Regions from separate parts of the Agaribacter flavus genome, predicted to be linked through region 1. Evidence: predicted binding sites of a transcription regulator. Region 1 holds the regulator's gene; each other region holds the start of a gene.
What was found. The regulator sigma-54, encoded in region 1, starts transcription at its own class of promoters, with help from an activator protein. The targets are predictions, from matches to a motif close to GTTGGCACGNNNNTNGNNT.

Region 1 (4,276 bases):
AATTTATTCGTCTTCGTCAAACTTATTTTCAATCAGTTTTACGACTGCATCCATGGCAGACTGTGCATCATCACCCGAGCACACGATATCAACGGTTTTACCTTGCGAGCTTTCAAGCATCATCAATGCTAATACACTGTTTGCGGGTGCTTGATTGTCATCTTGGATAAGTAGTATTTCGGCAGAATGCTGGTTAGCTAGTTGAACAAGCTTTGTCGCTGCCCTAGCATGTAAACCCAGTTTATTGACTATTGTTACCGAGCGTTCAAGCTTCATACTATTTGTTCTCAAGTTCTTGTTTGACACGTTTCAGTTCACGGTGTTTTATTTGCACGTCACCATGACTCGCTTTGAAAGCTTCTGATAAGCTTTGCGCAACAAACACTGAGCGATGCTGCCCACCAGTGCAGCCAATTGATATGGTCACATAGCTGCGGTTGTTGCGTTCTAGGTGCGGCAACCACGTTGCGATAAAATTTTGGACTTGCCAAATAAACTTCATCACTAAGGGTTGTCCAGACAAAAATACTTCAACAGGTCCGTCCAAGCCTGTTAGGGGACGAAGATCGGGATCCCAATGGGGGTTGGGTAAAAACCTCACATCAAAAACATAGTCTGAATCTTTGGGTAAGCCATATTTAAAACCAAAAGATTCGAATACAATGACCAAATCAGCCGTTTTCTTTCCTAGTACTCTCTCCCTAACTAGCTCCGCCAGTTCATGTATGGATAGCTGATCCGTATTAATTTTTAAATCGGCTTTTTCTGCGACGGGCCTTAATATTTCTTGTTCAGTTAAGATGGCATCCGTAAGTGAGTTACTCAATTTAAATAGCGGATGAAGGCGCCGAGTTTCGCTGTAGCGCTTAATTAATACGTCATCACTTGCGTCGAGGTATATTATCGTGATTTCGCAAAAATCAGGTAAATAGTCGAGTACTTCGCTCACTTCTTTCTGCGCACGAGGCAAATTTCGAACGTCAATACTGACTGCTACTTGTTCGTGTTCATCTGAAATAGCACTAACTAGTGTGGGCAGTAAATGAACAGGAATGTTGTCGACACAGTAGTATCCGAGGTCTTCGAGTGAGCGTAATGCTATTGATTTTCCTGAGCCTGATCTTCCGCTGATGATAAGTAGTTTCACTGATAACCTCTCGCTTGGATTGGGTAAGTTACTAAGCTAGCGCTGCCACAATCTCATTTTTATTTTGTGCGCGTCGAATCGCTTTCACAATTGATTTGTCACTGAGTTTTTGTGCAATTCCCGACAAGGCGCGTAAATGGGAATCTGCTTGTTCTTTGGGTACAAGTAATGCGAAAAAAATATCAACAGGTTGATTGTCTATGGCGTCAAAATCAATAGCATGGTCACTGGTAACAATGATAGCAATAACATTTGAGATACCCTCTATTCGCCCGTGAGGGATGGCAATTCCGTTTCCAATGCCGGTACTCCCCATGCGCTCTCTGCAGAGTAAGCTATTGAGCACGTCTACTTGATTGAGCGAGGGGTGCTGCTTAATAGCAATTTCGCTAATAATTTCAAAAATTTTCTTTTTGCTTTGGCATTCGACCGAACATTGCGTTCGGTCGAGCGAGATTATGTCAGAAATGATCATATTTGACTTAGTGTCGTTTTAGTTTCTCTTTATGCTTAATAACTTGTCGGTCTAACTTGTCAATCAAGCCGTCGATTGCTGCGTACATATCAGTATGCTCCGAATTTGCAAATATTTCACCTCCGCTTATGTGTAAGGTTGCTTCAGCTTTTTGGCTTAGCTTTTCCACATTCAAAATTACATGAACGTTGTTGATGTGGTCAAAGTGGCGTTCCAGCTTTTCAAACTTAGTGTCGACGTAATTACGCAGTGAATCTGTAATGTCTACGTGATGACCAGTTAAGTTAATTTGCATAATGCTAGGTCCTCTTTAGATTGAGTCTAGATAAGACTTTTACGTTGGTTGGAAGGGGGAATGTTTAACGATTCCCTATATTTTGCGATTGTTCGCCGAGCAACTTTAATTCCTTGATCGGCAAGCAATTGGGCAATCTTACTATCACTGAGGGGTTTAGCCGGTGGTTCATCGGCAATGAGCTTTTTGATAAGCGCGCGAATTGCTGTGGACGAGGCATTTTCGCCGGAGTCTGTCGCCACGTGGCTTGAGAAAAAGTACTTTAATTCAAATATCCCCCTGGGAGTATGCATATACTTCTGCGTCGTTACACGCGATATTGTTGATTCATGCATATCTACCATTTCTGCCACATCATTTAATACCATGGGTATCATTTTTTCTGGGCCTTTTTCAAAAAACTCTTTCTGTCTGGACACAATACAATGTGACACTTTGAGTAGGGTTTCATTTCTACTCTCCAGACTTTTAATAAACCACTTTGCTTCTTGTAAATGTGACTTAATAAATTGTGAATCGTTCTGATTTTTTGAAGTTTTTGCTATTTGAGCGTAGGTTTCGTTCACCGCAAGGGCTGGTAAGGCATCGTTGTTCAGTTCCACCATCCAGATACCTTTGTTTTTATATACATTGACATCTGGTACAATGTATTCAGGCTCTTTAGTTGAGATAGCGCTACCTGGTCGAGGATTCAAGGTTTTTAGTAAGCGCATCACCTCTTTTAACTGCTCTTCCTTTAACTTGGTTTTACGCATCAGAGTGCGATAATCCTTGCTCCCCAATAACTCTGCATACTCTTTAATCAAGTCTTTCGCTTCTTCTAGCCATGGCGTACCTTGAGCAAATTGCTTGAGTTGAATAAGCAGGCATTCTTGCACGTTTCTCGCACCTGAGCCGATAGGATCAAGTAATTGAATACGTTTTAGTACGCACTCTACTTCTTCGATTTCTACTTCTTCGTTGTCGAGTGACTCAACTATTTCTTCACAAGAACTTGTTAAGTACCCTGATTCATCAATCGAGTCTATAATGGCTATCGCAATACTTTTATCTACTTCTGTGAAATGGCTCATCTGTACTTGCCAAAACAAGTGATCCTGAATGGAGTCGGTCGTCTCGCCTTGAAAAACAAAATCTTCATCAGGGTTACTTCCGATCATTTTTACCGGCGCTGAGCTGGAGCCAAGATACTCGTCCCACGAACTGTCAATGGGAAGATCATTGGGTAAATCACCATTTTGAAGTGCATCGTGACTGTCTACCGCATCTTCCATACTGACAGATGTATCTGATGAGGCATTGGTTTCCCCATTGGTTTGCGTTTCTGCATTACTGCCGGTAGAACTGTCGTCACCTTTGCTATTAGTCGCATCATTTTGCTCAAAATTTGCTTCGGACAGTTCAAGGAGAGGGTTGGATTCTAGCGCCTCTTGAATTTCTTGTTGGAGGTCAAGCGTAGATAGCTGCAACAGTTTGATAGCCTGTTGAAGCTGGGGTGTCATGGTAAGTTGTTGACTAAATTTTAACTGTAACGAGGGTTTCATTACTTTCCTTTTTTTACATCTAAGCCGAAATTACATCTGGTTACAGAACAATAATTTAAAGCTACCATGCAAAGACCTACATCGAAAATTGTTCGCCAAGATACACGTCTCTAACTTCTTGGTTTGATAATACATCATCTGCACTACCTGAGGCTATTAGAGAACCATGGCTAACGATGTATGCGGTTTCACAAACGTCTAGTGTTTCTTTCACATTGTGGTCTGTGATCAGCACACCAATGCCACGATCTTTTAACTGATATATAATCTTCTTTATATCACTAACAGAAATTGGGTCAACACCTGCGAAGGGTTCATCGAGCAAAATAAATTTGGGGTTTGCTGCTAAAGCTCTCGCTATCTCTACTCTTCGCCTTTCTCCACCAGATAAACTCATGCCTAAATTATTGCGAATATGATTGATGTTGAAGTCGTCCAATAATTCGTCAGCTTGCTGTTCTCGTTGTTGGTTACTCAACTCTTTTCGCGTTTGCAATATGGCCATTAAGTTTTCAAATACAGTTAATTTTCGAAAAATAGAAGCCTCTTGTGGTAAATACCCGATACCATGCCGCGCGCGTTCGTGCATAGGCAATAATGACAGATCATTTTGGTCGATGGATATTTCCCCCTTATCGAGCTGCACAAGACCGACTATCATGTAAAAGGTAGTTGTTTTACCAGCTCCATTCGGGCCAAGCAATCCGACTATTTGCCCTGTAGACACTTCAATGCTTACATCACGTACTACTTGTCTGGATTTATACGATTTTGCGAGGTTTTTAGCACAAAGCGTACTACTCATTTTTCATTGC
Region 2 (4,276 bases), on a different contig from region 1:
GCTTGCAGTTATTGCTCATGAACCTGGGTATTATGCATTTAAAGAAGGTAAACCTGCTTCTATCGGGATTGAAGTATTAGCTGAAGGCGGTAGCCCTGCAATGGTAATTAGTGAAGCACAAGATGCCATTCAGTTCTTGGATGCTGCTCCAGGAACAGGGCCTATTCCTCCAGGCAAGCAAAGCGATATTGTGACATTAGTGGTGCCGGCGTTAGATGCAGATAACCTACATCTAACGGTAACATCTATGCTAATCGATACTAACGATGCCTTTACTGGTGTCACCGCATACGATATCAGCAATATGGAAATTGGAGAAAGCATTGCTTTCACAACCATCACTTGGGATGCAGGTACAGAAGCGAATACAGAAACCGCCGATACGATGCCCGGACCAGCCGCCGTCGCAGCCGGAGGTGGTGGTGCAGCTGCTGGTTTTAGCGAGGTGCGTGACGATTTGATTGACGCAGTTCGGGTACACGCAGGCGTTGTCACCGCGATGAATGCAGATGATCCTAGTAAAGAGGGTTTATCCACTTCGGTACTAAATCAAAGTGATAGATTTGATAACCCAACAGCAAAGGTTGTAGTAACACGTAGTAGGTAACTTAGTGTGAGTAGTTAAGTTACTTGTGTGAAGGAGGTACTTGTACCTCCTTTTTTTGCTATTCACACACTCATTGACTAAATGACAAGTCCTCTGATGGTATGTCTAAATATTGTGTTATTGGCTTACCATTTCTTAGTATTTCAAACTTTATGCTGTCCATATTGTGCACTTGGCCTGCAAGTATACTGAGAGCCCTGGTATCACTCACATCGGTACCATTTATTCGCATGATGATATCACCTTCCACTAAGCCAGCTTGCTTGAATAAGCGTTTGGATACACCTGGTTTAGCGTAAAGATGCGGGGATATACCCTGCAAATCAGACAAGTCTATTATGTGCTCAAGTATTTTGGGTCGATTGGCAATTTCTGCAGAAGATAAGTCTTTATAGTTTGATTCTGCATCGGCTTCTTTTTGTGTTAAAAAATTTGCATCGAATAATGGGATGTCATAAACATTTTCATTGTAAGTAAGCGTCACCTTGTCTACATGGATTGCTTTTACCTGAATAGCTTGCTTGAAGATAAAATCCGAAAGTGTGTAAGTTTCTACCATGCTCTCTGATTCCAGTAATGTAATATTTTTGTTTTTGTCGATGCCAAGCACCACCACTTGAATGGGTAGAGCTTGTGTTGTTGAACTTGGGTTTACACGCTTATCTACACCACTTGAAATTTTTTCGCTTGGACGGAGTTTGTCCTCGTTAGGCTTTGCCTGAAGCGCCTCCACTTTATCGCCTTTTACTTCGTGACTTTCATCAACATGCACATATGGCAATGTATGTTTATCATCAACTAATGAATATACAACAAAGACAAGTGCAAATAGAAAGCAAATACATATTGTCATCAACAGCGGTGAAAACTTCATTTGCAATTACCCGTTTAGTTAATCCGTGAATTTACGAAAGGATGTTTTATTGGTTATCGGAAGCTGACACGTTTTTTTGATGTGGTAGATAGTGAAGTGGCTCACTACCTTAATTCAGGAACCTTTAAATAGTGAACATAGTTAAAAAATAAATAAAAAAATGAATATAAAAAGTTCAAAAAATAAGTTCATAACTAGAGCTAATATTTTATTTTTTATAATTTCTTCGATTGAATTAAGAAAAAATCCTTTTAATACATACAGATAAAAAATGTTTAATAGTTGGCATAACTAGTGCTAATAGGTAATTATTAATCGCTTAGTTAATCGTAAAGTTAAGGTCTTAATAGCTTTATCTTGAATCCAGTTGTCCATTGCACAATGAGGTGCATTGAGGGGAGATGTAAATGAACTTGTTCAGTAAATTTTCTATTGTCGCTTGTAGTATTGGCATTAGTATAAGTCTTAATATTGCGCTTACTAAACATGTCTTTTCGTCAAAAGCCCCAGCAGCAGATATGTCATTGGTATTAGAACAAGCAGAAAAGCAGTCGTACATCATTCAGGGGGCCAGTATTGAAAAATTGACAAGCTTACTTACTGCAAATGGGGCTTCAATAGTAAAAGCGTTCCCCATTATCAATGCGGTATCTGCAGTACTGACCAACGATCAGTTTGATGCTTTATCGAATATTAAAGGCCTCTCGTTAAAAATAGATGCTGAGGTAAAGACGCAAAGCCCCATGCCAGCTCATCTACAGTGGGAAATCAATAACAACATCGCGCAACAAGTGGAAGCTCATCGCTTGCATACAATTGGTCTAAAAGGCCGAGGCGTCACAATCGCCATTGTCGATAGCGGCGTAAATGTTAACGGCGACTATGGCAGACGCTTAGCCGAACACGCAGATGGAAACAACCGACTGATTGCCAAGTACGACGCTACCAAAGGTATGGCTACGACTGTAAAGAACGATGACCAAAACGGTCACGGTACGCATGTGGCTAGTATAATCGCCACGCAGTTTGGACACGGAACAGGCCAATGGCATCGTTTTAACGGCATTGCACCAGAGGCCAATATATTGCCTGTGAAAGCTTTTGATGCAGAAGGTAAAAGCGACTATTCAACCGTACTAGACGCGCTCAATTGGATATATCAAAACCGCAAACAAATGCGTATACAAGTTGTCAACTTGTCGATGGGCACCGCGGTAACCAGTCGTTATTGGGAAGACCCTATCAATCAGGCAGTGACTCGTCTTTGGGATGCTGGCATTGTGGTTGTCGCGTCTGCCGGCAATAATGGTGAAACGCATGGTATTACCGTTCCTGGAAACAATCCCTATATCATCACTGCGGGAGCGGCTACAGACAATCGCACACCTTTTGATTTTTCTGACGATCGTATTGCTTCATTTTCGGCAATGGGGCCAACCTATGATGGCTTTGTTAAGCCTGATGTCGTTGCTCCTGCAACAAATATAGCGGTTAAACTGCAGCACAATATCCTTGCTAGGCAGCTTAAGCGTCATCCTCTTGGGCATGATTATGCAGAAATATCTGGCACCTCTCAAGCCGCTGCAATCGTCACTGGTGTTGCTGCGCTTGTCGTGCAGAACAATCCGCATTTATCTCCCGATGATGTTAAGTGCAAAATCATGACTGCTGCAAGAGCGGCGATAGACAACGGAAAATATACCTTTTCCCCATTCAAACAAGGTGCAGGTTTAGTCGATGCTTATGAAGCTGTGATGACGCATGCCACTGGTTGCGCGAATCGTGGCTTAGATATCAAAGCGGACATTGCCAACGAAAAGCATTTCGTAGGCCCTGTAGAACAGACAGAGTCTGGAGAGTTTGGTATTCGTTTGGATGATGGCACTCTAGTAAGTTCGGGGCTACATTGGGCGACAAATATTACAGACCTTCAAGGGCTGCACTGGGGAGCATCATCATTTGAAATGCAAGGCTTACATTGGTCTGGTAACAGTTTTGGGGTCTTAAGTGCTAATTGGTCCGGGAGTGCACTTGATATCAATGGTTTGCATTGGGGGGAGGGTAGGTTCCAGCTCATGCAAGTTTCTACATCTGAGGTGAACTCGGCTGAAGCGACAAAATAAGCACAAAACTTACTGAAATACATTCAAAACTGGATTAAGACTTTAATCCAGTTTTACTCATTTTTTTACATCCAGTTTTTTCAAAAAATCAACACTTCAATTAGTTGTCCCGTTTTGGTCAAGATGTAAACAAATGATCCGATATAACTAATACGTGAATACATACATTAACTAAATGATTGCTGACTCTTGTTCTAAATTGTTACGGAAATATTTAACCCTTTTTATTTTTGTGCTGTTAATAAAAGCTGCTAATGCTTTTGCAAACATGGAAGAGATCAGTTTCGAAAATATTACCAGTAAACATGGCTTATCGTCCGATGCCGTTACTGATATTCTCCAAGACTCAAAAGGCTTTTTGTGGGTTGCTACGCAAGATGGTTTAAACCGATTTGACGGCGAAAGCTACAAAAGGTTTTTACATTCACCTAAAGATCCAAATACTTTGTCAGCTCCTTGGGTTAGGGGGGTCGAAGAGGATAAATTTGGCAAAATTTGGGTAGCTACTGATAAGGGTATATCGATCCTTGATCAATATAGCCAGTCTATTAATCGACTGAGTAATGATAATTCAGGTATTAAAAGCAAAGGAGTAACTTACATCTATAAAGATGTAAATGAATCTATGTGGATTATAGGTAACGAAGGAGTTGAGCTTTACAACTACGATTC
Region 3 (4,276 bases), on a different contig from region 1:
AACTGCTCCTGCCAATAAAGTCGCTTCAACCGACAATACTCAGCGTTATGCATTACTTTTATATGAGTTTTAGTGTGATTAGTGTCGCATTGATCAAAATATTCAACAAACCCGAATTAAATATCACGATTGATCGAGCACTTTCTGAGAATAAATGGTACCTAATTATCGCTAACCACATCAGTTATCTAGACATTATCTTGTTAATAAACTTCTGTAATAAACGCATCCCTCCTCCAAAGTTCTTCCTGAAAAAAGAACTAATTTGGCTTCCTATCGTTGGTTTAGCTGCTTGGGCCATGGATATGCCTTTTATGCAGAGATATAGCAAAAAATTTTTAGCACAGCACCCTCATTTGAAGGGCAAAGACATTGAGACCACGCGCCGTTCTTGCCAAAAGTATATAAATCAACCCACTACCGTTATCAATTTTGTAGAAGGCACGCGTTTTACAAGTAAAAAGCAAATCAGCAGCGGCAGTTCCTATACACATTTACTGCGTCCTAAAGCGGGAGGTATTGCATTTACCCTCGCTTCAATGGGAGAACTTTTTAGTGAAGTCCTCGATATTACCCTAGCCTACCCCAACACCAAGCACCCCATGATGGACATGCTAGGGGGTAGAATGAACAAAATAGTGATTGATGTGAAAACAATCCCAGTGCATAACAAGATCATTGGTGATTACTTTGAAAACGAGACCTTCAAGAAAAATTTCCAATTATGGCTTAATGAACGCTGGCAAGAAAAAGACCAACGTATCAGACAGTGGCTAAATTAAGCAGCACTAGCGGAACAAAAATAGATATGACGACAAGTACGCCAATTTTCTCTAAGTACATATTAAGCTTACTCGATTTACTCGATTTGAGTAAATATTCACTTGACTCTGCCCCATATCAGTTAATGAGTTTCTCTCTATTAATACTGGGGAGTATCATTATGTGGGCAGGAGTAAGGATTCTATTTTTATGGAAAATAACACGAATCGTTAGCCTGACAAAAACTGACTGGGATGACTACTTGTTACAGGTTGGCTTTTTTCGCCGATTAGCCCATCTTTTTCCTGGACTATTTTTGTATTACGCAAATGAAACTGTCAACTCAATGTCGAGTATTTCATATGCCTTAATCCACTTCAGTGCCAGCTTATACTTGATTGCAACAAGCTTTTTAGTACTGCAAGCTTTAATTAGTGGTATCGACAAAATATACCAAGCGTCGACATTCGCCAAAAAAGCGCCCATTACGGGTTTTGTGCAAGTTACTCGCTTACTCGTAACTATCGTCACTATATTTCTCATTATTTCGCTGCTAATTGGTCAGAGTCCTATCTATTTGTTGTCTGGACTGACCGCCATCGCTGCCGTTTTGTTGCTGATTTTTAAAGACACAATCTTAGGTTTTGTTGCAGGGATTCAAATCGCCGCAAATAGGATGTTTAATGAGGGGGACTGGATAGAAATCCCGAAATACGGTGTTGATGGCGACATAGAAGAAATCGGTTTAACAGTAGTAAAAGTACAAAATTGGGACAAGACTATCGCCACTATCCCGACATATGCATTAACGGCAGAGCCAGTAAAAAATTGGCAAGGCATGAAAAAAGCAGGAGGAAGGCGTATAAAACGTGCCATCAATATCGACATGGATAGCATTAGCTTTGCAACTCAATCAGATATAGAAGCATGGTCAAAATTTATATTGCTCGAGACTTATTTAAAAGACAAAACAAAACAGTTAGCCGACAATGTCAAACAAACGGAGTCCCAGAATAAAGATCTCATTAATACGCGCAAGCTAACCAACGTCGGCACTTTTCGCGCGTATATCGAAAATTATCTAAAGGAACACTCACTCATCAACCAGCAACTAACTTGTATGGTTCGTCAACTTAAACCGAGTGAAATTGGGTTGCCAATAGAAATTTATTGTTTTACAAAGACAACAGAGTGGATTGAATATGAACAAACACAAGCAGACATTTTTGACCATATATTGTCTTTAGCCCCTATATTTGGACTAAGCGTGTATCAAAGAATAGGTAACCACAGCAAGTGACTCCCTATCTTGTCAAAAAAATGAAGGGGTAGAATATAGCCCTTATAAATTATGCAAGTGCGTAAGCCATTACTGCAGTAATCACTAAACCTGTTACGCCAAAAAATCCATATTCTACACGCTCTTGCATGGCGGCAGCACCTTGCTTATTCGAAATAACACTCATAACAATACAACTTAACCCCAATATAAGCGCCAAAAACAAAACGCCCAATTTTAATGTGTTTAGAATGTCGTTCATAAAATACCTTATTCAATATTCGAGATGCGGTGAGATTCTATTAGACGTTCAGCGACGACAAAGCAGAATCACGCCCATATATTTTAAAGCTTTTCTAGGGTCTGTTGGCCTTTGGTGTACAGACCCTAGTGAGTATTATACGCAAAGTTTTGACTGTCTCCATGCTTCTACTGTCTTTTTTTAGATAATATGATCTTAGTCAAATTAACTAAATAATAAAAAAACTCACTATTTTTATCGTCAAAGTAGTAAATATATAAAAGAAGACAAGCGTAAGTAACTGATTTAAATAACGATAATTATTGGCTTAGTGATTGCTTTACATCCAAACATATAACATTGCGTATCAAGCCATAAAGGATCAAGATTCATGAAAAAATGTATATTCATTATTACAACACTGCTAAGTACCGCTAGCTTACATGCAAATGCTCATGACTTTAATAGCATCGGCAATAAGTGCGATATTAATTTTGAAGGAGAAGTACGCATCACCAATGGGCAAATTGCAATCCAACATGGGGAAAGTCAAACGCTCATCATCGAAAAGTCTGGGGAAGTACACCAAACAGGGCATTCACTAGATTTGAACAGCCAACAAAAAGATATTGCAAGCCGTTATTACAAACAAATTAACCAAGCAGTACCGCAAGCCGTTTCTCTCGCTGAAGATGCCGTTGAGATTGCCAATACAGCTTTAACAAAAGTATTTACCGGCTTTTTCGGAGACGATAGCCAGTTTGTCAAATCAATGAATGACAGTATTTTAGCCATTGAAAAAGAAGTGAAATCCGCAATATTCCCTGAAGATGGCGTGATTGTGTTTGGTAAGAGTGTTTTCACAGATGGCGGCAACGTTTCTGGTACCTTAGGCAAACAAATTGAAGATACTGTTGAAGCTTTGATCTCAGAAGGCATGGGGGAGATCTTTATGGCGCTTGGTCGGAGCATGCTGAATGGTGACGGTAATTTCTCTGACTTTGAAGCTAGAATGGAAAAGTTGGGTGCAGATATTGAATCGGAAGTAGAAACACAAGCCGCGAGCCTAGAACATAGTGCCAAGGCGTTTTGCGATTCACTCGTCGAACTAGACAAAACAGAAACGCAATTGCAAACTATTGAAGCATTTAAAAATATCGATATGATTAACGTCAAACAACGCACATAATCCAAAAATCTAGAGTGTAAATGAGAGTTACTATAATTGGCCTTGGTTGGTTGGGACATTCCTTAGCGCTTCGTCTGTCCCAACAAGGCGCTGATATTGTCGGCACTGTTAGACAAACAGAAAAACAGAAGCACCTAAATAGTAATGGTATTTGTACTCATTTATTCGACTGTTATCAGAGGATTGACAAGGCAACAGCAAATGCCTTGTTTTCTCAAAGGCATATTGTGATTAACATTGCTGCTGGCAGACGCAATATTGAACCTAAACGATACTTTGACGCCATCAAGTCACTGATTGACACAGCTAAAACTGAAGGTTGCAATAAGATACTGTTTGTCAGTACAAGCTCAGTTTTTGCTGAAGGTGCGGGTGTAGTGACGAACGACACACCCACTTCCCCAGAAACAGCGTCAGGGCAAGTCCATGCTGATATAGAAACTTATCTACTTTCTAGCTATTCACAAGCTACCGTCTTGCGCCTAGCAGGTTTAGTTGGACCTAACCCAGAAGTTGGCTATCGTCACCCCATATATTCACTGTCAAAGCGTAAATCCTTAGCAAACCCGCACGCGCCAGTAAACTTGGTGCATAAAGCCGACGTTATCGCAGCAATCCAATCTATTCTGATGAACAACTTTGATCGTCAGGTGTTTAACCTGTGCAGCCAAATACACCCCAGCAGGCAAGAGTATTATAGTTGGTGTGCACTAAAACTAGGCCTGCCTCTCCTAAATTTCGAGACAAAAACTACGGCCCAAAGCACAACGCAGCTTACCAAAACCAAAACAATTGAAGTTAAAGG

Region 2: the regulator sigma-54 is predicted to act here: its motif matches at 1,763-1,781, upstream of ACFOHL_RS15355 (S8 family peptidase).
Region 3: the regulator sigma-54 is predicted to act here: its motif matches at 2,605-2,623, upstream of ACFOHL_RS06350 (DUF2884 family protein).

Annotation. Positions count from the first base shown of each region.
Region 1 is NZ_JBHRSW010000008.1:48,334-52,609, reverse strand. Features, by position in the region: gene ACFOHL_RS06790 (HPr family phosphocarrier protein) at 4-276, opposite strand; gene rapZ (RNase adapter RapZ) at 278-1,147, opposite strand; gene ptsN (PTS IIA-like nitrogen regulatory protein PtsN) at 1,179-1,622, opposite strand; gene hpf (ribosome hibernation promoting factor) at 1,630-1,917, opposite strand; gene ACFOHL_RS06770 (RNA polymerase factor sigma-54) at 1,944-3,461, opposite strand; gene lptB (LPS export ABC transporter ATP-binding protein) at 3,538-4,266, opposite strand; gene lptA (lipopolysaccharide transport periplasmic protein LptA) at 4,263-4,276, opposite strand, start outside.
Region 2 is NZ_JBHRSW010000043.1:75,613-79,888, reverse strand. Features, by position in the region: gene ACFOHL_RS15365 (spondin domain-containing protein) at 1-607, shown strand, start outside; gene ACFOHL_RS15360 (hypothetical protein) at 678-1,481, opposite strand; gene ACFOHL_RS15355 (S8 family peptidase) at 1,889-3,604, shown strand; gene ACFOHL_RS15350 (ligand-binding sensor domain-containing protein) at 3,873-4,276, shown strand, end outside.
Region 3 is NZ_JBHRSW010000007.1:132,870-137,145, reverse strand. Features, by position in the region: gene ACFOHL_RS06365 (acyltransferase) at 1-782, shown strand, start outside; gene ACFOHL_RS06360 (mechanosensitive ion channel family protein) at 809-2,062, shown strand; gene ACFOHL_RS06355 (hypothetical protein) at 2,112-2,303, opposite strand; gene ACFOHL_RS06350 (DUF2884 family protein) at 2,674-3,471, shown strand; gene ACFOHL_RS06345 (NAD-dependent epimerase/dehydratase family protein) at 3,492-4,276, shown strand, end outside.